Regions from separate parts of the Craterilacuibacter sp. genome, predicted to be linked through region 1. Evidence: predicted binding sites of a transcription regulator. Region 1 holds the regulator's gene; the other holds the start of a gene.
What was found. The regulator sigma-54, encoded in region 1, starts transcription at its own class of promoters, with help from an activator protein. The targets are predictions, from matches to a motif close to CTGGCACGCTTCATGCTT.

Region 1 (10,798 bases):
GCAGCCGCACGGGCGGCGCGGCGCATCAGCCCCAAGCCTGCTGCGGTCTGTTCCAGTTGGCGCTGGGCGGATAGGGACAGTAGCGCGCTGCTCATGCCGGCTCGCCCCAGCGCGGGATCAGGCGGTGTGCGACACCAATCTGGTCGAGGATGCGCGCTACGATAAAATCGACCATATCGTCGATTGTTTGTGGATGGGTATAAAAGCCGGGAGACGGTGGCAGGATGACGACGCCAAGACGCGCGAGTTTGAGCATGTTTTCCAGATGGATGGCGGAAAACGGCGTCTCGCGCGGCACCAGCACCAGTTTTCTCTGTTCCTTGATGGAGACATCGGCCGCGCGCTCGATCAGGTTGTCGCTGCTGCCCATGGCGATGGCGGCCAGTGTGCCCATGGAGCAGGGGCACACCACCATGGCATCGGCCGGGTTCGAGCCCGATGCCACCGGTGCAAACCACTCTTCGCGCCCGAAAGCCCTGAGCTGTCCGGGCGCCGCGCCATACTCGGTGGCAAGCCAGCTTTCCAGATCGGCGGCGCGTGCGGGCAAGGTGAGTCCCATCTCCTGTCTGGCGACGATATGCGCAGCCTGCGAGCAGAGCACCCATACCCGGCAACCCGCCTTAATCAGTTCGCGTATCAGGGCGAGGCCGTAGGGCAGGCCGGAGGCGCCGGTCAGGGCAACGGTGATGGTTTTTTGCGCGCTATCCATGCTGGCCATCCTCCAAGTTAAACGCTGCGCTTGGGGCAAGCTGGCTGCAACAAGTCCCAGCGGTTGCCGTAGAGGTCGGTGAATACCACCACGGTGGCGTAGGCTTCTTCACGCGGCGCTTCGGCAAAGTTGACGCCGCGTGCCTGATAGGCGTGATAGTCGCGCCAGAAGTCATCGCTGTGCAGGAACAGAAAGACCCGCCCGCCGGCCTGCTGGCCGATGGCTGCATGCTGTTCTTCATTGCTGGCACGCGCCAGCAACAGGCTGGTCTCGCCCTTAGGCGGCGTAACGCGTACCCAGCGTTTGCCTGCGCCCAGATCAGTGTCTTCGCTCAGGCTAAAGCCCAGTATGTCGCGGTAGTAGGCTATCGCTTCATCGTAATCGGGCACCAGAATGGCAATATTGGCAATGCTTTGCTTCATGGGATGTCCTGTGAGTTTGTGCTTGCCAGCAGGCGCGCAGCAATCACGCCGTTGACCATGCCGGTCGCGAGTGCAGCCAGCGCAAAGAGCGGTACAAAATAGAGGATGCCGTCGCTGGGAAGTAGCCATAGCCGGGCCAATAGCAGTTGCCCGCCAATATGACCGAAGGCCGCAATGATACTGCTCGAGACCGGACCAAACCAGCGGCGAGGCAGCTGAAAGGCGAGCGCCAGAGCCGCGAGGCTGGCAATGCCACCTGCCAGCGACAGGAAAAATCCGGGTGTCAACAGGCTGCCCAGAAGCAGGCCGGCACCGACGATACGCAGCAGGCTGACCCAGAGTGCGGCACGCCAACCCAAATGATAGAGCGCCAGTAAGGTGACGATATTGGCGAGGCCGGGCTTGATGCCGGGGAGCGGCGAGGGCAGGCCGGCGTCGATAATAGCCAGTACGATGGCAATGGCAGCCAAGCATGCAATGCGCTGGTCGTCTGCTGTCACGGCCAGCGTCAGGCGTTCAGAAACTGAGGCTGTCATAGTCGGGCGTGTTGCCGCTCAGGGCAATACTGATGGCGTTGGGCAGGCAAATTGCGCTTTGTCCCGCTTTGTCCAGCCAGCCTTGCTTGACGCAGTACTGGCGCGAGCCGGGATCACTGGCGATACGGGCGCGGCCATTGCTGATTTCAATACGGGTCAAGCCCAAGGCGCCGGGCACATCCAGTATCTGGTTGTGCAACAGGCTGACTTCGCGCCATAACTGGCCATTGCTGTGTATGGTGAGCGTGCGTGCCATCCCGCCAGCCCACAGCTTCCAGAACAAAACCAGACACAGCACGCTTGCCAGCGTAATCAGTACGACATCGCCCGCCCGTATCAGTCGCATCCGTTTCTTTGCAGCTGGCGATGGCGCAGCAGCACTTGCTCGTGCTCAAAGGCACGGGCCAGTGTTTCGGCGATAAAAACCGAGCGGTGCTGGCCTCCGGTACAGCCGATGGCGACCGTCAGATAACTGCGGTTTTCCAGCTTGAACTCGGGGAGCCACTTGAGAAGCAGGCTGCGGATATCGGCGATCATCTCGGCAACTTTGGGCTCGCTGGCGAAGTAGTCGATGATGGGCTGGTCTTTTCCGGTGAGCGGGCGCAGTTCGGCGATGTAGTGCGGATTGGGCAGGCAGCGCACGTCGAAGATAAAATCGGCATCCAGCGGTACGCCATGCTTGAAACCGAACGACTGGAACAATAGCGTCAGGCGGTTGCCATCGCTATCGACCAGCTGGCGCACCCAGCTTTTCAGTGTGTTTGCCGAAAGTTCGGAGGTGTCCATGCGGATGCCGAGCTCGGCAATTGCCGCCAGCAACTCCATCTCCATCTCTATGCATTCTTCCAGCGACAGACCCATGCCGGCAAGCGGATGGCTACGCCGTGTTTCGGAGAAGCGCTTGACCAGAACCGGCTGCTTGGCCTCAAGGAAAAACAGGCGGACATCGATGCCGGCCTCGCGCAGTGCCTTCATTTGCAGCGGCAGTGCGCCCAGTGTGGGGTGGCTGCGCGTGTCTACGCTGATGGCAATCTGCTGGTAGCCATAGTTGCGATAAAGGGCCATGGCGTCCGACAGCATGGTGGCGGGCAGGTTGTCGACGCAGAAAAATCCCGCATCCTCGAGACTGCGCAGCGCGACCGACTTGCCCGAGCCGGACAGGCCGCTAATCAAGATCAGTTGCATGTTCCTGATCCCGCAAGAAATTGGTATGGCGTTCCACGAATTCGCGCGTACTGTCGATGCCGCGCAATTGCAGGATGTAGTTGCGTACTGCGGCTTCCACCAGTACCGCCAGGTTGCGGCCGGCGGCTACCGGCAGGATGACTTTGCGTACGCTGACGCCGAGAATATCCTGCGTTTCGGACTGGATATTGAGCCGGTCCAGTGCCTGCATCGCCTGATCATTGGCCTTGATCAGATGGATGATAAGCTTGAGTACTTTTTTGGGGCGGACAGCAGTTTCACCGAAAACGGTGCGGATATTGAGTATCCCCAAGCCTCGGACTTCAAGAAAGTCGCGCAGCAGCGCCGGGCAGCGGCCTTCCAGTGTATCGGGACCTATGCGGTAGTACTCGACGGCATCATCGGCAACCAGTCCGTGGCCACGCGAGATCAGTTCCAGAGCCAGTTCGCTCTTGCCCATGGCCGAGTCGCCCATGATCAGTACACCGATCTCGAGTACATCGAGGAAAACGCCGTGCAATACGGTAGACACCGCCAGTGTGCGTGCCAGATAGATGCGCAGTACATCCATCAGGTACGGGCTTTCCAGCGGGGTGGTCATCAGCGGAACATTGTGGGTATGGCAGTAGTCGCGCAGCAGTGCAGGCACCACTTGTGCATTGGCGACGACCACGACCGACATTTCTTTGTAGAACAGCTGATCCAGCGCCGTTTTGGCGGCGGATTTTTCCAGCCGGTTCAGGTAGTCGACTTCGGCCAGTCCCAGTACCTGCACCCGGTTGGGGTGGATGAAGTTCAGGTGTCCAACCAGCGACAGAGTAGGGCGCTGGTCATCGTTGCCGATTAAATTGTCAGAGCCGGAGCGTCCAGCTACCCAGGTCAGGTTGAGTTTTTGTTGGTTGTCCTGGTAAAGCTTGCGGACGCTGACACTAGGCATGAGTACTCCATTCTGTCAAAAGGCGGTACAGCGCTTCAGTATCGGCAGCTTGTTCCAGCTGTTCGCGCAGAACGCGGCTGGAAAATAGCTGGGCCAGTTCGGAGAGAACTTGCAGATGCAGGTCGGTAGCCTGTTCCGGCACCAGAAGGACAAATAGCAGCCGTACCGGCTTGCCATCCGGCGCATCAAACGGGATGGCCTGCCTGAGGCGGATAAACACGCCCATGGCCTCTTTCAGGCCGCGGGCACGCCCGTGCGGAATGGCTACACCTTGGCCCAAGCCGGTCGAGCCCAATTTTTCACGCGCAAACAGACTATCGAACACTTCGCTGCGGGCAATATTACCGGTGTTCTCTGCGAGCAGGCCAACCTGCTCGAACACCCGTTTTTTGCTGGCTACGTCAAGGTCGACCAGAATATGATCGCGGGAGAGTATTTTGCCGATCAGGGACATAAAAACTCGTACAGAGTGGAATCGGCGCTTATTCTACGCCTGAGTAGGCCATTGAAATAGCCCGGAAAGCAAAGCAAAACGGGAACCGCGAGGTTCCCGTTTGTAATCAAGTAATTACTCTGCCGCTGGTTGTGGTATCGCGCGATGTTCCGATACCTTGCCCTTGTGCTTGAGCAGCTGGCGGTCAAGTTTGTCGATCAGTGCATCAATGGCCGCATACATATTGTCGGCGGTGGCTTCTGCATGAATATCCTTGCCGGCCAGATGTACATTGACTTCGGCTTTTTGATCCAGCTTGTCGACCGAGAGCGTGACGGCCGTATCGATCACATTGTCTATATGGCGAACAACACGACCGAGTTTTTCTTCGACATAGTCGCGCAGTGGTTGGGTTACTTCAAGGTGGAGACCAGTGATCTTGAGGTTCATACCCTAACTCCTTCGGTTAATCGACCTGGAACAGTCCGGGTCCATGAGAATACTTATCAAGTGGAAGTCTAGAGTGCTTTGCGCAGGCTGGCTGGCGCAATTTGCATGGCTTCACGGTATTTGGCAACAGTGCGGCGTGCGACCTGAATGCCGAGATTGGCAAGCTGCTCGGCGAGTACATTGTCGGATAAGGGCTTTTTAGCGTTTTCACCATCGATCAGACGGCGCATATGAGCCTTGATTGCAGTCGCCGAACATTCGCCGCCACTATCGGTTTCCAGTGCGCTGCCAAAGAAATATTTGAGTTCGAACAGACCGCGGCTGCACAGCAGGTATTTTTGTGTGGTGACACGGGAAATGGTGGATTCGTGCAGGCCAAGCTCATCAGCAATATCGCGCAATATCAGCGGTCGCATCGCTACTTCACCTTGTTCAAAGAACTGTTGCTGCCTTTGAACAATAGCTTCCGATACTTTTAGTATGGTGTCAAATCGCTGCTGGATATTTTTTACCAACCAGCGCGCCTCTTGCAGTTGTCCTGAGAGATTGTTGCTGCTATCTCTTTGTTGTTGCAGGAGATTGGCATAAATGCTGTTGACACGCAATTTTGGCTGGGCTTGAGCATTGATGTGGGCTGTCCACTGGCCACGGACTTTACGCACCACCACATCGGGCATCAGGTAGCGGGTGTCATCTCCATCAAAACCACCGGCCGGCCGCGGGCGTAGCCGGGCAATCAGCGATTGTGCAGTACGGATTTCATCTTCGCTGGCGTCCATAATCTTGCGCAGCTTGGCATAATCGCGATTGCCCAGTAGTGCGAGGTGCTGTTTGATGATGGTGGCTGCCAACGCTTTGGCTGGCACATCACTAGGCAAGGCCGCCAGCTGGCTGGCCAGAAACTCGCTCAGGTTATAGCTGCCTATGCCCGGGGGGTCCATCTGGCGTAATAGTTGCCTGAGGTATTCCAGCTCTTCGGGTTCGACCTCCAGCGCGGGCGGCAGGCTCAGGCTGATTTCATTGACATGCGTTGCCAGATATCCCTCGTCGTCGATTTCTTCGATCAAGAGGGTGAGCAGGGCACGCTCGCGCGCCGACAAGACCAGCTCGCCCATTTGTGCCATCAGTTGGGCGCGCATGCCCAGTTTTTCCGGGGTGTTCAGGATGGGGTCGAATTCGCTGTCATCACCGCCATGCCCGGCTTTGCTGCTGCCCCATTCTTCGTAAGCCTCGCTGCCTTCACGCTCGGGCGCCTCGCTGGCTACGCTCTCCTGTTGGTTCTCCGGCTCGCTGCTTTCGTTGCCCTCGCTGCGTTCCAGCAGCGGATTGTCCTGCAAATAGCGCTCCAGCTCCGTTCCCAGTTCCAGCGTGGACATTTGCAGCAGCTTGATCGACTGCTGCAGTTGAGGTGTCAGGGTCAGCTGCTGGCTGACTTTAAGCTGGAGTGATTGTTTCATGGCGCCTTACAGGTGGAAGTGTTCGCCCAGATAAACCTTGCGTACCTGCTCGTTGCTGACCAGTTCGTCCGGTAGGCCATATGCCAGTACCTTGCCATCGTTGATGATGTAGGCACGGTCGCAGATGCGTAGCGTTTCACGCACATTGTGGTCGGTAATCAACACCCCGATGCCGCGTTCTTTGAGAAAGGCGATAATTTTCTGGATGTCGATCACCGCGATAGGGTCTACACCGGCGAAGGGTTCGTCCAGCAGAATGAAGCGCGGACGCGATGCCAGTACCCGGGCGATCTCGACCCGTCGCCGCTCGCCACCGGACAGCGCCATAGCATTGGTGTCGGCCAGATGGGCGATATTGAGATCATCCATCAGCAAGCCCAGTTCGGTCTCCATCTGCTCGCCCTTGACGCCGGAAATTTCCAGCACGGCGCAGATGTTTTCCCTGACCGTCATGCGGCGGAAAATGGAGGCCTCCTGCGGCAAATACCCTAGGCCCATGCGCGCACGTTTATGGATGGGCAGATGGGTGATGGTGATGTCGTCCAGTATGATCTCGCCGGCTTCGGCGGCAATCAGCCCGACTATCATGTAAAAGCTGGTCGTCTTGCCGGCGCCATTGGGTCCCAAGAGGCCGATGACCTCGCCGCTGGCGATTTCCAGCGAGACATCCTTGACCACGGTGCGTTTTTTAAAGCTTTTTTTGATGTGTGCAACGCTCAACCGGCTGACAGTCATTTCTTTTCCTCGGTCTTGGGTTGCAGGATTACGGTGACCCGCCCTTTGGCTGCCCCTGTCGTCTGTGGGTTGCTGCCGCTGACCTGATACAACTCGGTTTGCGTGTTGTAGGTAATGACATTACCGGCGACCGAGTCCTGGCCGCGTTTGACAAAAGCGTTGCCGGTGAGAACAGTGACACCACTTAGGCTATCGTAATCGATGCGGTTGCCTTTGCCGTCGATGTACTCGTTCTTGCCTTCGACTTTCTGGCGGAAAGTGGCGGGTTTTCCGGTAGCTAGCAGTGTCTGCTGGCCGCTGGTATTGCGGGTGACGACTACATGATCGGCCTTCAGTTGCAAGGTGCCCTGATTGACGACGACGCTGCCATCCCATACGGTCACGCCGTTGTTCTGGTCCAGCGTGCCTCTATCGGCCGACAATTCTATCGGTTTGCTGCTGTCGGCTTTTTCTGCATGGGCGCTTTGCAGGGCAAATAGCCCGGCGCACAAGACGAGCGCCGTAAATTTAAGGTTGTGCATAGCTGATCCTGACTTTCGACAGCAAGGTAATCAGGCCCTGCTGCTGTGCATAGGTAAAACCGATGGCGTTGGCGACCGAGCCGCCCTGATGGACGGTGACGGCCGCAGGGCTCTTGGCGGTCGAGGTATTCAGGTCTACGGTCAGTGCACGCGTGTCTATCTGGGTATCGGGCTTGCCGGCCTCGGCCTTGTCTATCATCACCACCTTGCGGTCAAACCACACCATGCCCGTGCTGTTGTTGTAGCGCCCAACTTCCCCTTCGACCGTGTAATTGACCTGCCCCAACTGATAGCTGGTAAGGAAGGGGTGTTCGAATTCGATATCCTTGGCATCCGGAAATTGCCACATCTTGCGTGCTTGCAAACGATCCTGAGGCAGCCCCTGCGCATCAAAACGGGTGGCGGTAAAATCTTCTACCGTATACTCGGGCTGGTCACGGTCGATCACGCTTTGCACGCTGCTGCTGCGCGTGACGCGGTCAAGCAGCATGGTCAGTACTGAGAGCATCAGTACCAGCAATAGCGGAAACAGGCGGGGAAAGCGCTTCATGCCAGATATTTCGCGATGGCCGTGTCAAACGTGCCTTGCGCCTGCATGATGAGTTCGCATACTTCGCGCACCGCGCCCAGGCCACCGCTGGCACCGGTAATGTAACGGGCGTGCTGCTGTACCAGGGCCGGAGCTGCCGGCACTGCCACAGGAAATGCGACGCGGCGCAGTACCGGCAGGTCGATGACGTCATCGCCGATAAAGGCGCAGTCGTCCGGGCTCAGGCCGCTTTGTTGCATGAGTTCATCCAGCGCCAACTGCTTGTTGCTGACGCCGCCGAAGTAAAAATCGATACCCAGTGCGCGGGAGCGGTGTTCGACGCAGGCGTCGGCGCGGCCGGAAATAATGGCCAGACGCACGCCGGTGCTTTGTAGCAGTTTGAGACCCAATCCGTCCTGTACGTAAAACGACTTGGATTCTTCACCCTGGGCGTTGTAATAGATGCGTCCATCGGTCATGACGCCATCGACATCCATGATCAGCAGTTTGACGCGGCGGGCGTATTCTTGCGGTGTGTGCATATGTGCTTTCAGACGACGCCAGCGCGCATCAGGTCGTGCATATTGAGTGCGCCTATGGCATGGCCATCTTCATCGGTGACGATCAGGCCGTTGATCTTGTACTGTTCCATCAGTTTGACGGCCTCGGCCGCCAAGCGTGTGGCCGCGATGGTGCGCGGCGTGCGGTGCATGACGTCGTCGATGATCAGTCCCGACAGGTTTTCGCTTTGATCCAGTGTTCTTCTCAGGTCGCCATCGGTATAGATACCGGCCAGCGTGCCATCCGCATGCAGGACGGCAGTCATGCCCAAACCCTTGTGCGACATTTCCAGCAAGGCGTGTTTCAGTGTCGTGCCGGATTTGACGGCCGGGAAGGCATCGCCGGCGTGCATGATATCGGTGACGTGGACCAGCAGGCGCCGGCCCAAGCTGCCGCCGGGGTGGGAGAGGGCAAAGTCTTCCTGACGGAAGTTGCGGGCATCCAAGAGGGTGACTGCCAGCGCGTCCCCTAGTGCCAGTGCCGCCGTGGTGCTGGCGGTCGGCGCTAATCCCAGCGGACAGGCTTCCTTCTCTACGGTGGCATCCAGATGGATGTCGGCTTCGCGTGCCAATGTCGAACCGGGGCGGCCGGTCATGGCGATCAGGGTGACCCCCTTGCGCTTGAGTGCCGGTAAGAGCGCGATCACTTCATCGCTTTCGCCCGAATTGGAGAGGGCGATCAGTACGTCGCGGTCGGTAATCATGCCCAAGTCGCCATGCGCCGCTTCGGCCGGATGGACAAAAAATGCCGGCGTGCCGGTACTGGCCATGGTGGCTGCAATCTTGCGGGCGATATGGCCGGATTTTCCGATGCCAGTAATGACCACCCGGCCACTGCATGCCAGTAGAATGTCGATGGCGGCCAAAAACTCGCCATTCAGGCGGTCGGCCAGCTTGAGTATGGCGTCGGCCTCGATGCGGAGGACGCCGCGTGCCAGTTCTAGGCGGGATGGTGTGTGCGCTTGTTCCATAGCCGCATAGTATATCAGCTTATAATCGGCCTTCCTGCTCCTGTCGCTGTAAATGGCCGCATGTTGCCAAACCGGATTTCAACTTCTGAACTAGGAAATTTTTGCCTGATGCATTCTCTTGCTCCTATCGTACTGGTCCTCTTGTGTGCCGTGCTGGCCGTTACCTTGTGCCGCAGTGTCAAGGTTCCGCCCATGCTGGGCTATCTGGTGGTCGGTTTTATCGCCGGACCCAGTGTATTGGCACTGGTGCCGGATGGTGAGGAAACCCAGTTTTTGGGTGAGATAGGCATCGTATTCATGATGTTTTCCATTGGTCTGGAATTTTCACTGCCCAAGCTTAATGCCATGCGCCGCTTGGTGTTTGGTATCGGCTTGGCGCAGGTGGTGGTGACCTTGTTGCTGATCATGGGCGGGGTGTGGGCTTTTAGTGGTAATCCGCTGGCTGGCTTTGCCATTGGCGGGGCACTGGCGATGTCATCGACGGCTATCGTCAGCAAACTGCTGACCGAACGCTTGGAGCTGGGGCAGCCCCATGGCCAGCTGGCGATGGGGGTTTTGCTATTTCAAGATATTGCGGTCGTCCCGCTATTGATCCTGCTGCCGGCTTTTGCCGGAGATTTGTCTTCTTTGTGGATGGATTTGGCGCTAGCCGGGGTCAAGGTCGTGGTCGTGATGGCATTGCTGTTCTTTTTTGGCCAGCGTTTGATGCGACCGTGGTTTCATCTGGTTGCCCGCCAGCGTTCGGGCGAGCTGTTTATGATCAATGTGCTGCTGGTGACTCTGGGTATTGCCTGGCTGACAGAGCTATCCGGTCTATCGCTGGCATTGGGCGCTTTTGTTGCCGGCATGCTGATTTCGGAAACCAAATACCGTTTTCAGGTGGAGGAGGATATCCGCCCGTTTCGAGACATCTTGCTGGGTTTTTTCTTTATTACGGTGGGGATGAAGCTGGAACTGCCGGTGCTGTATCAGCGCTGGGATGAAGTACTGGTGATGCTATTTTTGCTATTGCCGCTGAAACTGGCGGTGGTGTTTGCGATTGGTCGCGCCTTCGGCCAGCGTAGTAATGAGTCATTCAAGGGGGCACTGGCCTTGGCGCAAGGGGGCGAGTTCGGTTTTGTATTGCTCGCACTGGCGAGCAATCTGGCGCTGGTGCCATTGGCATCGGTACAAGCTGCATTGGCCGCCATTATTATTTCCATGCTGATTGCGCCATTCTTGATTCAGCATGCAGACGCGATTACCCGGCGTTTTATCCGTAACGACTGGATGCTGCAATCGCTGGATCTGCATCAGGTCTTTGTGCAGAGTATGACCAAGTCGGAACATGTGCTGATTTGTGGTTATGGCCGC
Region 2 (5,579 bases), on a different contig from region 1:
TTTGTCGTTTACGCCGGTGCTGGATCTGGACTGGGGGCAGTGCGCGGTGATCGGTAACCGCAGCTTCCACCGCGATCCGGCGGTGGTGTCGGATCTGAGCTGTGCCTTGCAGCAGGGGTTGGCTGCCGGCGGCATGCAAAGCTGCGGCAAGCATTTTCCCGGCCACGGTTTTGTCGAGGGGGATAGCCATCATGTGATTCCGGTGGATAGCCGCTCGCTGGAGGCCTTGCGTGATGATGACCTCAAGCCGTTTGCGGCGCTGGCGAATGCCGGTATGGCGGCGGTGATGCCGGCGCATGTAGTGTATCCGGCTGTGGATGGTCAGGCAGCCGGTTTCTCGCAGCGATGGCTGCAGGACATCTTGCGCGACGAGCTGGGTTTTGACGGGGTGATCTTTTCGGATGACCTGACCATGGAAGGCGCGGCCGCCGCCGGCGATATTGTCGATCGCGCCGATGCGGCGCTGGCCGCCGGCTGCGATATGGTACTGGTGTGCAACCGCCCCGATCTGGCGGACGACTTGCTTGCCCGCCTGCTGCCGCCGGCGCAGCCGCAACTGGCCGCCCGTCTGGCGCGCATGGCCGGGCATGGCACGGCACAAGACTGGCAGGCACATGTGGCGACGGCCGCTTTTGCCGTGCGCCAGGCGAGCGTGCTGGCGCTGGGTTTGCCGGCCGATACGCTGACCGGGCCCAAGGTGGGCGAAGCCTACTAAAATATTGCCTTGCCCGCATGTTTGTGGGCGGGTCTTGCCAATCAACGCCGCAGCCTTATCCGCTGCGGCGTTTGCTGTTGAGTGGCGTCTCAGCTCAGGGGGGCGGGTTTTTCATACAGATAGCCCTGATGGTGCTGGCAGCCATTGGCCAGCAGGAAGTCGCGCTGCTGCGCGGTTTCCACGCCTTCGGCGATGACGGTCAGCTCCAGACTATGGGCCAGTGCGATGATGGTACGTACAATGGCGTCAGCGCTAGTGCTGTGCATGATGTCGTCGACAAAGCTCTTGTCGATTTTGAGCTGGTTCAGCGGCAGGTGTTTGAGGTAGGACAGCGAAGAGTAGCCGGTGCCGAAATCGTCCAGCGAAAACAGGACGCCATGCTTGCGCAGCTTGTGCATTTTGTCGGCGGCATGTGCAATATCGCTCAGCAGCAGGCTTTCGGTCAGTTCCAGCTCCAGCCGTTCGGGTGTGGCGCCACTTTGTTGCAGGATGGCAATCACGGTATCGGCAAAATCATCCTGCTGGAACTGCAGCGGACTGATATTGACCGCAAGCCGCAGATGGGCGCTGTCTTTATGTTTGCCCCAGCGCGCCAGTTGCTGGCATGCCTGTTCCAGTACCCATGTGCCTAGCGGAATGATCAGGCCAGTCTCCTCGGCCAGTGCTATGAAATACCCTGGCGGGGTGAGGCCCCGCTGCGGGTGCTCCCAGCGCAGCAGCGCCTCGTAGCCGGTGGCCACACCATTGTTATCCACCTGTTTTTGGTAGTGCAGGACAAATTGCTGTGCGGCGATGGCCTCGCGTAGTGCGTGTTCCTGCGCCAGCCGCAGCTGGACGGCAGTTTGCATTGCCTGATCATAAAAGCGCAGGGTGTTGCGCCCGGCGGTCTTGGCTTGATACATGGCAAGGTCGGCCTGGCGCAATAATTCGTCTGCGCGACCGGCACTGTCTGAAAACAGTGCGATGCCGATACTGCCGCTGCAGTGGTGGATATGGCTACCCAGGTGATAGGGCTGGGCCAGCAAGCTGCCCAGCAGCTCGGCGACATGTTCGGCCTGACTGGCGGCCTTGGCCGGTTCGCTGTCGAGGTTTTCCAGCAGGACGACGAATTCGTCGCCGCCCAGACGGGCGATGGTGTCGTCCTGGCGCAGGCGTTGCCCCAAGCGTTCGGCGGCCTCCTTGAGTAGGCGGTCTCCCATCTCGTGGCCGTAGCTGTCGTTGAGCGGCTTGAAATTGTCCAGGTCGATAAACAAGAGTGCACCTTCGTTGCCGTTGCGCTGGTGGGTGAGCAGTGCGTGGTCGATGCGTTCTAGCAGTAGCCGGCGGTTGGGTAGTCCGGTCAGCGGGTCATAAAATGCGAGGCGGTGGATCTCGCGCTCGGCAGCCTTGTGCTGTGACAGATCCGAGAGCGTGACAATGTAGTGGCTGATGGCGCCACTGTCATCCCTGATGGCGCTGCCCGTCATCCATACCGGGATGAAGCGGCCCTGTTGGTGCTTGATCCAGAGCTCGCCTTGCCAGCTGCCGCTGCTGGCTACGGCCTCCCAGATGCCGTTATAGAAATCCAGGTCGTACTTGCCGGTGCGCAGCAGTAGCGGGCTTTGGCCGGCAAGGCGGGCGCTGTTGTAGCCGCAGATTTCGCCGAATGCCCGGTTGGCGCGCAGGATCAGCTGGTCGGCGCTGACGATGAGCATGCCCTCCTGGGCATCGAATACGCTGGCTGCGATGCGCAGTTCTTCGTCGGCTGCGCGCCGCTGGCTAATGTCGCTCAGGCTGCCAACCATGCGTAATACGGTTCCCGCGTCGTCACGTTCGACCACATCGCCGCGATCCAGTACCCATACATAGTGGCCATCATGATGGCGCAGGCGGTGTTCGCTGACATAGCTGCCTTTGCCCTGCAGGCATGCCCCGATGCGTGCCTGTACTGCCGGTCGGTCGTGCGGATGGATCAGATGAATAAAAAAATCGGTGGCATGGCTGAGGTGCGATGGGTCCAGCCCTAGCAGGTGACACCATTGGGCATTGTGGCTAACCTGCTGTGCGGCCAGATTCCAGTCCCATAGTCCTTCGCCACTGGCTGTCATCGCCAGAGCCAGTTGCTGTGCCTGGGCGCCCAGTTTCAGCTCGCGTTGCTTGCGCGCATGGATGTCCTGTACGAAGCCGATGGCTTGCATGTCGGCATCGACGGCTTCGCCGCTGATATAGAGCCAGCGCCAGCTTTCGCCATCACGCACCCGTAGTTCGACGGTAAAGTGCTTGCCGTTCATGAGCTCGCGCCAAGCCGTTTGCAGTGCCGCTTGGTCTTGCGGGTGGATGCGCTCGGCCAGTTTGCGTGGATGCAGGATAGCCCCCGCGGGCAGTCCGAACAGGCGGCAGGCCTCATCCGAGCCTTCGAGGCGGTCGCCGCCAGCCGAATAGTGCCAGTTGCCCAGACGGGCCAGATGCTGGATGCGATGGTTGATTTGGTGGCGCATGGCGGTTCCCTCTTTAGGGGCGGGCACGACTTGTGTCTGGCTTTAGCATAGACGGGTAACGCCGGTCTGATTTTCCGAATGCCTGCCTGTGCCTAGCTTGCTATTGGCTCTTATTGACAAGCCGGTGTCAGCTTTAAGCTTTGTTATGGGCAATGGCTTTTTTAAAATCGGGTGAACGCTGCGGTATCCGGCAAGCTTGGTGTTGCTGCTGGCGCTAAGGGTGGGCTCGGGTGCGGGCATGGTGCCCATCCTTGCCGTTGAGCGGCAATTATTGCCGTTTTATTTGCCCGAGCTGTGCCATGTCTCTGTAAAATACCCCAGTAAAATTTGGGCCTATTCGATAGTTTGCTATTCATTCGTGTCTGGCACGAATCCTGCTATATCATGTGTGCTTACTGGGGGTGAACATGCTAGACAAGATTGCCAAACACTTTGAATTCCAGCAGCAGTCACTGAATCTGCGCGCCTATCGCGCCGAAGTGTTGGCGAGCAACCTCGCCAATGATGACACGCCCAACTACAAGGCGGTGGATTTCGATTTTGGCAAGGCTTTGTCTGGTGCGCAGTCGCAGCAGCAAGGCGCGGGCCTTGCCATGGCGCGTACCAGCGCCGGCCATCTGGATGGTGTGGCCGCCACTGCCGCCGATGGCAAGCCGGAGTTGGGCTACCGCCATAGTGTGCAGCCCAGTCTGGATGGCAATAGCGTGGACATGGATGTGGAGCGTGCTGCGTTTACCGACAACTCCTTGCGCTATCAAAGTACGCTGACCTTTCTCAATCGCCGCATTACCGGTTTGGCCGATGCAATCAAGGGTGGTCAATAATCATGTCGCTTTCCAATGTGTTTACCATTGCAGGGTCTTCGCTGACTGCGCAATCGCAGCGCCTTAATTTGGTGGCCAGTAATATTTCCAATGCCGAGAGTGCAACCAGCTCCACCGGTGAGCCCTATCGCGCGCGCCATGTGGTGTTTTCTGCCACGCCGGTGTCGGCCAGTCAGCCGCAGGTAGCGGGTGTGCGCGTGACGCAGATCGTGGAAGATACGTCGCCGTTCCGCCTCAAATACGATCCGTCGCATCCGCTGGCCGATGAAAAGGGTTATCTGAAGTTGCCCAACGTCAATCCGGTTGAAGAGATGGCCGACATGATTTCCGCTTCGCGCTCGTACCAGACCAGCGTGGAAGTGATGAATACCGCCAAGACCCTGCTGCAGAAAACCCTGCAGTTGGGCCAGTAATAGAAGAAAGGGCTTGAGCCATGGTGAGTGCCGTCAGTAGTCAGGACATCATTTCCGACCTGAACAAAACCGGGAATGCGGGCCGTTCGAGCGCGGATGCCAATTCGTCGCAAGGGATTCAGGATCGTTTCCTCAAGCTGCTGATGACCCAGTTGCAGGCGCAGGATCCGCTGAATCCGATGGACAATGCCGAGATCACCAGCCAGATGGCGCAGATCAGTACCGTGACCGGCATGGAAAACATGAACCAGACCATGAATATGCTGCTGCAATCGCAGTTCGCCAACCAGTCGATGATGGCGGCGACCATGATAGGCAAGGACGTGATGACCGACGGCAACGCGCTGCATATCAAGGGCGAGGGCGGTACCGCCAATGGTGCCGTCGAACTGAACGGGCCGGCCGACAAGGTCACGGTTACGGTATCGGATAAGGATGGCAATGTGGTCAGCACCATCGCCATCGACAAGCCGACAACCGGTATCAACAAATTCGAGTGGGACGGTACCGATGGTAGCGGCAATGCGCTGCCCGAGGGCGAGTACAGCTTCAAGGTCGAGGCCAGTAATGGGGGCGTGGCGGTGACGGCCAATCCGCTGGGCTTCAGCAAGGTGACCGGCGTGACTTGGGAACAGGGCATCCCGATGCTGATGCTGGCCGGTGGCAAGACGACTAGCCTGGGCGAGATCATCCAGATCGTTTAAGCGCAGCGCAGACAAGAATACGGAAATAGGGGCGAGACATGAGTTTTCAGCAAGGTTTGAGTGGTCTGGGTGCGGCATCCAAGCAGCTGGATGTAATCGGCAACAACGTGGCCAACGCCAGTACCGTCGGTTTTAAGAAGGCACGCGCCGAATTTTCCGATCTGTACGCGGCCAGTATGTACGGGGTGTCGGCAACGGCAACCGGTATCGGCTCGCGCACCGTGGCGGTGACCCAGCAATTTAACCAGGGACCGGTAACCAGTACCGGCAACCCCATGGATATGGCGATTACCGGGCAAGGTTTTTTTCGCATGCAAGGCGCAGACGGACAGGCGATGTATACCCGCAACGGCGAGTTCCAGCTTGATCGCGAGGGATACTTCGTCAATGCCGGCCATTATCTGACCGGTTACGGGGTGGATGACAAGGGGCAAGTGGTCGCCGGG

Region 2: a site for sigma-54 is predicted at 3,555-3,572, ahead of flgB (flagellar basal body rod protein FlgB). Genes of this name have one in related genera too.

The regions. Positions count from the first base shown of each region.
Region 1 is NZ_JBOFOO010000250.1:3,834-14,631, reverse strand. It holds partial or broken gene ACRC1E_RS08765 (NAD(P)H-hydrate epimerase) at 1-95, opposite strand, end outside; gene ACRC1E_RS08760 (flavin prenyltransferase UbiX) at 92-709, opposite strand; gene ACRC1E_RS08755 (VOC family protein) at 727-1,131, opposite strand; gene ACRC1E_RS08750 (Gx transporter family protein) at 1,128-1,667, opposite strand; gene ACRC1E_RS08745 (NusG domain II-containing protein) at 1,648-2,013, opposite strand; gene rapZ (RNase adapter RapZ) at 2,004-2,852, opposite strand; gene hprK (HPr(Ser) kinase/phosphatase) at 2,833-3,789, opposite strand; gene ptsN (PTS IIA-like nitrogen regulatory protein PtsN) at 3,782-4,243, opposite strand; gene hpf (ribosome hibernation-promoting factor, HPF/YfiA family) at 4,358-4,672, opposite strand; gene ACRC1E_RS08720 (RNA polymerase factor sigma-54) at 4,741-6,129, opposite strand; gene lptB (LPS export ABC transporter ATP-binding protein) at 6,136-6,864, opposite strand; gene lptA (lipopolysaccharide transport periplasmic protein LptA) at 6,861-7,385, opposite strand; gene lptC (LPS export ABC transporter periplasmic protein LptC) at 7,372-7,935, opposite strand; gene ACRC1E_RS08700 (KdsC family phosphatase) at 7,932-8,456, opposite strand; gene ACRC1E_RS08695 (KpsF/GutQ family sugar-phosphate isomerase) at 8,465-9,445, opposite strand; gene ACRC1E_RS08690 (cation:proton antiporter domain-containing protein) at 9,554-10,798, shown strand, end outside.
Region 2 is NZ_JBOFOO010000269.1:14-5,592, reverse strand. It holds partial or broken gene nagZ (beta-N-acetylhexosaminidase) at 1-715, shown strand, start outside; gene ACRC1E_RS09300 (EAL domain-containing protein) at 805-3,192, opposite strand; gene flgB (flagellar basal body rod protein FlgB) at 3,600-4,016, shown strand; gene flgC (flagellar basal body rod protein FlgC) at 4,019-4,429, shown strand; gene ACRC1E_RS09285 (flagellar hook assembly protein FlgD) at 4,450-5,133, shown strand; partial or broken gene ACRC1E_RS09280 (flagellar hook-basal body complex protein) at 5,172-5,579, shown strand, end outside.